Regions from separate parts of the Cytobacillus solani genome, predicted to be linked through region 2. Evidence: a T-box and tRNA genes for the amino acid it is inferred to sense, from the RefSeq annotation. Region 2 holds a T-box; the other holds one or more tRNA genes.
What was found. A T-box is a leader RNA that pairs with one kind of tRNA and senses whether it is charged. The one in region 2 lies ahead of tyrS (tyrosine--tRNA ligase), so its partner is inferred to be a tRNA-Tyr.
Positions count from the first base shown of each region.

Region 1: it encodes a tRNA-Tyr, which carries the amino acid that the T-box ahead of tyrS (tyrosine--tRNA ligase) is inferred to sense. The anticodon was not compared.

Region 1 is NZ_CP041305.1:1,722,936-1,727,028, forward strand. Features, by position in the region: gene FI644_RS08780 (anti-sigma factor family protein) at 1-114, opposite strand, end outside; gene sigW (RNA polymerase sigma factor SigW) at 133-696, opposite strand; gene rocF (arginase) at 915-1,811, opposite strand; tRNA gene FI644_RS08795 (tRNA-Lys) at 2,070-2,142, opposite strand; tRNA gene FI644_RS08800 (tRNA-Gln) at 2,151-2,225, opposite strand; tRNA gene FI644_RS08805 (tRNA-Tyr) at 2,326-2,409, opposite strand; tRNA gene FI644_RS08810 (tRNA-Thr) at 2,425-2,497, opposite strand; tRNA gene FI644_RS08815 (tRNA-Val) at 2,511-2,586, opposite strand; tRNA gene FI644_RS08820 (tRNA-Glu) at 2,592-2,666, opposite strand; tRNA gene FI644_RS08825 (tRNA-Thr) at 2,685-2,757, opposite strand; tRNA gene FI644_RS08830 (tRNA-Asn) at 2,795-2,869, opposite strand; rRNA gene rrf (5S ribosomal RNA) at 2,879-2,995, opposite strand; rRNA gene FI644_RS08840 (23S ribosomal RNA) at 3,186-4,093, opposite strand, start outside.
Region 2 is NZ_CP041305.1:3,057,646-3,061,738, reverse strand. Features, by position in the region: gene rpsD (30S ribosomal protein S4) at 148-750, shown strand; gene tyrS (tyrosine--tRNA ligase) at 832-2,088, opposite strand; T-box leader at 2,160-2,386, opposite strand; gene FI644_RS15360 (transglycosylase domain-containing protein) at 2,594-4,093, shown strand, end outside.

The DNA.
Region 1 (4,093 bases), 1.3 Mb from region 2:
TTGACACTCCTTACAGCTTTGGAGATGTGCTCTTAATTCTTGTTCATTTTCGGCTGAGATCTCTTCATCTAAATATTCATGCATATAAATGATCATTTCTGCTGGACACTTCAAAGTTCTCACCCTCTTTTATTATACATGCCGTAATTGGTTTCTTAATGCTTCTCTTCCTCTGTGTATTCTAGTCTTAACCGTACCTAAGGGCAAATCCAAAATCTTACTAATTTCATTTAAGGATAGCTCTTCAATATACTTTAATACAATAACAGTACGGTATTTTTCAGGAAGCTTAGAAATCTCCCTCTGGATGGTTTCCTGTAGCTCTAAGCTCTCTACATCGTCTTCAGGCAAGCTTGTATCTGATGCAATTTGTGAATACATTGTTAGTCCGTCTGTACCTGCCACCTCTGCATCTAAATAATAATCAGGCTTCTTCTTTCTGATCCGGTCGATACAAAGATTTGTTGCTATTCGATAAAGCCACGAAGAGAACTTTAGATTAATATTAAAGCTATGGATATTGACGTATGCCCTCAAAAAAGCCTCTTGAGCAATATCTTCCGCCTCATGCCTATTTCCTAGCATTCTGTAACAGATTTGAAATACCTTTTCTCCATATATTTCAACCACTTCTGCATAAGCATCCTGATCGCCTTTTAATACTTGTTTTATCCTTTTCTTTACGATTGCTTCCATTTTTTTACCTCCGCTCAACATGCGGCTAATCGACATTACGAATCGATAGCGGAAAAGGTTTCACTTTTTTTAAAAAAATACTCATTATATCTATATTAACAAATTTTTACTTACTTGGATGGTTTTTTTCCTATTGGTGTAAAAGAATATTAATTATAGAAGTTCAATTGAATGCCTAATAAAAAAACAAGAACATAATGTTCTTGCTTTCAACTATACTATAATAACTTTTCCCCAAATAGCGATCCCATTAAGGCTACAGCAACAGTTGCTGTTTTATTCTTATCATCGAGAATCGGATTTACTTCTACAAATTCAGCTGATGTAATAATCTCAGATTCAGCCAGCATCTCCATTGCTAAATGGCTTTCACGGTAGCTTATGCCTCCTAGTACCGGAGTTCCTACACCTGGTGCATCATTAGGATCAAGTCCATCTAAATCTAAAGAAAGATGTACACCATCCGTGTTTCCCTTTAAATAGGAAATCGCTTCTTCCATAACCTTCGTCATCCCAATGCGGTCAATCTCATGCATCGTATAAACCTTAATACCCTTCTCCTTAATCAAGGCTCGTTCCCCTTCATCTAATGAACGTGCGCCAATAATTACAATATTTTCAGGCTTAACCTTCGGTGCATATCCACCAACATTCGTTAATAACGGATGCCCCATTCCAAGGCTTACCGCAAGCGGCATCCCATGTATATTCCCAGTTGGCGATGTCTCTGCCGTATTTAAATCTCCATGTGCATCATACCAGATAACACCAAGATTATTATAATGCTTCGCTACCCCAGCTAGTGTTCCAATCGCAATACTATGATCTCCACCAAGAACTAATGGAAATGAACCTGCTTCAATTACCTGATCGACTTCCTTAGCAAGCATTTCTGACTTTTCTGCAATTAAATGCAAATTTCTAAGATTCGATTCTGGATCTATCTCTACTTCGGGTCTTCCAATAGCAATGTCCCCTCGATCATGAACTTCATCAAATAAATTTTTTAGCCTTTCATTTATACCAGCGTAACGGATAGCACTTGGCCCCATATCCACTCCGCGTCTCATTTGTCCCAAATCCATAGGCATCCCAATAATGGCAAGCTTCTTCATGAAAAGATTCTCCCTTCATCCCTGTATCTATCTCTATTTTAACCATATTAAAAGAAATGACTCAACTCGACAAAAGCATGTATATATATACGAAAAATGAGTAAGATTCTAAAAATTAATATAGTTAGTCACTTAAGTATGTAGCCTTTACACTGGGCTTCATGAATTTATTTCTGACCGTAATACGTTTTACAATGAATAAGAGAAAAAAGACCTAAAAGGATTCATTCCCTTAAGGTCTTTTCTTCATCATATAAATGAGCCATGAAGGACTCGAACCTTCGACCCTCTGATTAAAAGTCAGATGCTCTACCGACTGAGCTAATGGCTCAAAAATAATGGCTGGGCTAGCTGGATTCGAACCAACGCATGTCGCAGTCAAAGTGCGATGCCTTACCGCTTGGCTATAGCCCAATGATTCTAATATCATTTGCAAAAAGGACAATGATTATTCTTAAAAAATAAAAAGGACTAGTTTATTCTTGTCCATTTTTAATATTGCTATTAAAAATAATGGTGGAGGGGGACGGATTCGAACCGCCGAACCCGAAGGAGCGGATTTACAGTCCGCCGCGTTTAGCCACTTCGCTACCCCTCCGAAAGTTATAAAACATGCCGGCCAGAGGACTTGAACCCCCAACCTACTGATTACAAGTCAGTTGCTCTACCAATTGAGCTAGGCCGGCAAAATAAAATTAATGGTGGAGGATGACGGGATCGAACCGCCGACCCTCTGCTTGTAAGGCAGATGCTCTCCCAGCTGAGCTAATCCTCCGAAAATGGTGACCCCTACGGGATTCGAACCCGTGTTACCGCCGTGAAAGGGCGGTGTCTTAACCGCTTGACCAAGGGGCCATATAATTGATTATGGTAAGCTCCCAAGCGGGCTCGAACCGCTGACCTCTTCCTTACCATGGAAGTGCTCTACCTGCTGAGCTATGGAAGCATAAAAACTACCTGCTCAAATAGATCTTCAGAAAAAATGGCTCCGCAGGTAGGACTCGAACCTACGACCGATCGGTTAACAGCCGATAGCTCTACCACTGAGCTACTGCGGAATATTTAAAGCCTAGCGACGTCCTACTCTCACAAGGGGACAGCCCCTAACTACCATCGGCGCTGAGAAGCTTAACTTCCGTGTTCGGGATGGGAACGGGTGTGGCCTTCTCGCCATCGTCACTAGACCTATTTATGATGAGGTTTGTTCCCTCAAAACTAGATAATGCTAAAGAAGAAGTTGAGTAATCATTTTGTCCAGCTACGGCTCCTAACTTCTCGGTCGTTTCGATCCGCCCCTACAAATCCAAATGCGGGATTTGCATGGTCGGCTCTCCAACGCCTCTCGAAGTTGAACAGTCGCCTTCGCCTTTCATTTTGGTTAAGTCCTCGACCGATTAGTATTTGTCAGCTCCACGTGTCACCACGCTTCCACCTCAAACCTATCAACCTGATCATCTTTCAGGGGTCTTACTAGCTTGACGCTATGGGAAATCTCATCTCGAGGGGGGCTTCATGCTTAGATGCTTTCAGCACTTATCCCTTCCGCACATAGCTACCCAGCGATGCTCTTGGCAGAACAACTGGTACACCAGCGGTGCGTCCATCCCGGTCCTCTCGTACTAAGGACAGCTCCTCTCAAATTTCCTGCGCCCACGACGGATAGGGACCGAACTGTCTCACGACGTTCTGAACCCAGCTCGCGTACCGCTTTAATGGGCGAACAGCCCAACCCTTGGGACCGACTACAGCCCCAGGATGCGATGAGCCGACATCGAGGTGCCAAACCTCCCCGTCGATGTGGACTCTTGGGGGAGATAAGCCTGTTATCCCCGGGGTAGCTTTTATCCGTTGAGCGATGGCCCTTCCATGCGGAACCACCGGATCACTAAGCCCGACTTTCGTCCCTGCTCGACTTGTAGGTCTCGCAGTCAAGCTCCCTTATGCCTTTACACTCTTCGAATGATTTCCAACCATTCTGAGGGAACCTTTGGGCGCCTCCGTTACTTTTTAGGAGGCGACCGCCCCAGTCAAACTGCCCACCTGACACTGTCTCCTGCCCCGATCAGGGGCATGGGTTAGAATTTCAATACAGCCAGGGTAGTATCCCACCGATGCCTCCACCGAAGCTGGCGCTCCGGCTTCCAAGGCTCCTACCTATCCTGTACAAGCTGTACCGAAATTCAATATCAGGCTACAGTAAAGCTCCACGGGGTCTTTCCGTCCTGTCGCGGGTAACCTGCATCTTCACAGGTACTATAATTTCACCGAGTCTCTCGTTGAGA
Region 2 (4,093 bases):
ATCGAATTTATCACGTAAATTGCGATGATGGGGTACTGTGTAACCCCCTGCTGCTGGGGCGAAGGTACATGAAAACAAAATGGACATGAAAGTTGCGTGCATCTGTTTTTATTTTACAAAATAAAAACATTAAAGGAGGAGTCATTCATGGCTCGTTATACTGGCCCAAGCTGGAAATTATCACGTCGTCTTGGTATTTCACTAAGCGGTACTGGTAAAGAATTAGAAAAGCGTCCTTACGCTCCTGGACAACATGGTCCAAACCAACGCAAAAAATTATCTGAGTACGGATTACAATTACAAGAGAAGCAAAAGCTTCGTCATATGTATGGTGTAAATGAGCGCCAATTCCGTAACTTATTTGATAAAGCTGGCAAAATGGCTGGTAAGCACGGTGAAAACTTCATGATTCTTTTAGAATCACGTCTTGATAACGTAGTTTATCGTTTAGGTCTTGCTCGTACTCGTCGCCAAGCTCGTCAAATTGTAAACCACGGACACATCATGGTTGATGGACGTCGTGTTGATATCCCATCATACCGCGTAGCACCTGGTCAAACAATTACACTTCGCGAAAAATCTCGCAATCTTGACATCGTTAAAGAAGCAATCGAAGTAAACAACTTCGTTCCTGACTTCGTAACTTTCGATGCTGATAAATTAGAAGGAACTTTCACTCGTTTACCTGAGCGTTCTGAACTTCCTGCTGAAATTAACGAATCACTAATCGTAGAATTCTATTCTCGTTAATAGTTTTTCTAATGGACCTGCCGTTATCGGCGGGTCTTTTTTTCATAAATAAAGCCCTCCACTAAAGGAAGGCTTTACTAATTAGTATTTAATTAAGAAATATTTCTTTTTCCCGCGTCGAATGACAGTAAATTGCCCCTCAATCCGGTCCTTTTCAGAAAGAACATATTCAAGTTCTGTTACACGTTCTCCATTCACATAAACAGCCCCATTTCCAACATCTTCCCGCGCTTGGCGTTTGGACGGGGAAATTTTAGCCTCAACAAGAAGTTCAACGATATTGATCTCTTCACCTGTTGTATGCTCATAAGATGGAACATCTTTAAATCCTTGTTTAATTTCAGAGGCTGAAAGATTTCTAATCTCTCCACTGAAAAGCGCCTCAGAGATTTTTATCGCCTGATTTAATGCTTCTTCCCCGTGAATCATACGAGTCATTTCCTCAGCAAGCGCTTTTTGTGCTTTGCGAAGATGTGCCTCTTCTTGAACAGATTGTTCTAGTGCTTCAATCTCTTCTTTAGAAAGGAATGTGAAGTATTTTAAATATTTAATCACATCGGCATCTGCAGCATTAATCCAGAATTGGTAGAACTCATAAGGAGTTGTTTTCTCGGGATCTAACCAAACTGCTCCACTTTCTGTCTTGCCGAATTTCGTTCCATCTGCTTTTGTCACAAGCGGGATTGTCATGCCGTATGCTTTTGAGCCTTCCCCAACCATTTTGCGGATAAGCTCAAGACCAGTCGTAATATTTCCCCATTGGTCACTGCCGCCAATTTGCAATTTACACTGATGATTCTCGTATAAATGCTTGAAATCCATTCCTTGCATAATCGTATAAGCAAATTCTGTGAACGAGATTCCCGTTTCTAACCGGCTCGCTATCGTGTCCTTTGCCAGCATATAATTGATTCCGATATGCTTCCCGTAATCTCTTAGGAATGTAATCATATTCATCTCTGACGTCCAATCATAGTTATTTACCATGATCGCACCATTCTCACCGTCAAAATCAAAAATTGTTTTAAGTTGTTCAGTTAAACATTGAACATTATGCTGAACAGTTTCAATCGTTTGCAAGGTTCTTTCTTCTGTTGCTTTTGGGTCACCAATTAATCCTGTCGCACCGCCAACAAGAACAATCGGGCGGTGGCCATGGTTTTGAAATCTTCTTAATGTAAGGAATGGCAGCAGGTGTCCAATATGCATGCTGTCACCGGTTGGATCCATTCCGCAGTATAAGGATATTTTCTCCTTTTCAAGCGTTTCCTTCATTCCCTCTGCATCTGTTTGCTGGTAGACAATGCCTCTCCATTGCAAATCTTCAAGTAAATTCATATAAAGTACCTCCACTTATATTTTTTAATGCATGAATCTTTCCTAAAAACAAAAAAGCGCCCCTGCTTAAATGCAGGGACGCATATTTATTTGCGCGGTACCACCCAAATTGAGGACATATAAATCCTCCACTCTTACATGATAACGGATTACCGTCCACCGCTACTATTGCGAATGCAAGTTGACAGTGAAAGCTCAGGGAGGTAATTCATCCTTCTACATGTACTGACTCGCAGCAGCCGTCAGCTTTCTGAAACAGAGATAGAAGCACTACTTAGAATCCCGTCAATGCTTATAAAATATTTTTTTAGGATATAGCATCATTTTTATCATATACACCAATCAAATGTCAACATGAGTAACAATGAAATATACTTAAATATTGAAACTTAACACTCATTTCTTTCGACAAAGAAAAGAAGGGAATTTCTGAAAAAAAGCGAACCTTGAGATAATAGTATGCCAGTTTATGCTATAATGTATGTGATTTTAGGGGGATGATTGAATGAAAGAAAACCGGAACCTTTTGGATAAATTGAAATCATGGCTTTCTATTTTTACAAATAAAAAAACGACGAAGGGTGCCAGCATTACCTTACAAGTAACATGGAATCTTGTCTTGTTATTCATTATCTTAATCGTTCTTGGGGGATCGTTTGCTGGCGGCGTTGGTGCTGGCTATTTTGCCTCTCTCGTGAAAGATGAGCAAATACGGCCATATGAAAACATGAAAAAGGATATTTACAACTATGAAGAAACATCCGAATTATATTTTTCTGATAATGTATATCTCGGTAAGCTTCGGACCGATTTAGAGCGTGAAGAAGTCAAACTAGAAGATGTTTCCCAGCACATCATTGATGCTGTCATCGCTACGGAAGATGAATATTTTTATGAGCATGATGGCGTCGTGCCTAAAGCTATTATGCGTGCCATTTTCCAAGAAGTTACAAATTCCTCTGTCCAATCTGGAGGAAGTACGCTCACACAGCAATTAATTAAGAATCAATTGTTAACAAATGAAGTATCTTTTGAACGGAAAGCGAAGGAAATCCTGCTTGCTCTTCGTCTTGAAAAATTCTTTGATAAGAAAGAAATTTTAGAAGCCTACTTAAATGTTTCAACATTCGGAAGAAACTCCTCTGGCAGAAACATTGCTGGTGTCCAGTCAGCATCAAAAGGGTTATTTGGCGTGAATGCAAAGGAATTAAACCTTCCACAAGCGGCGTTTATTGCAGGTCTTCCGCAAAGTCCATTCGGTTATACCCCTTATACACAAGGGGGAGAACTAAAGTCCCCAGAAGGGATGGAGCCTGGATTAACAAGGATGAAAACCGTTCTGCAAAGAATGTTTGATGATGGAAGAATAGATCAGAAACAATATAATGAGGCAGTTGCCTATGATATTACGAAGGATTTCATCCCACGTGTTGAAAGTTCAGTTGAAAAATATCCATATTTAACAATGGAAATCGAAAAACGTGCAGTAGAAGTAATGTCTCTTATTTTAGCGGAAAAAGATGGCTATGATGAAGTGGATTTAAACGAGGATAGTGAGCTTAAAAATGAGTACAAAATTCTCGCTGACCGAAATTTAAGGCAGAATGGCTATCAAATTCATACGACGATAAACAAGGAAATATATGATGCCATGCAAGCGGCTAAAGATAGCTATCAATACTATGGCAGTGATAAAGTAGAAATGGTCAAAGATCCAGAAACCGGAGAAACGAAAGAAGTAATTGAACCTGTTCAACTTGGTGCGGTTCTGATTGAAAACAGTACCGGAAAGATCCTTTCTTTTGTTGGAGGAAGAGATTATGAAACAAAGCAGCTAAACCATGCTACTGATACATTAAGACCGAACGGTTCGACAATGAAACCATTAGTTGTTTATGCTCCCGCTCTGGAGCTTGGTGCTGTTGCACCAGGGACAGTCATACCTGATGTCCCTGTGTACCTTAATCCTGCTAAGCCGGGTGTTCCTTATCCGACCAACTATGAT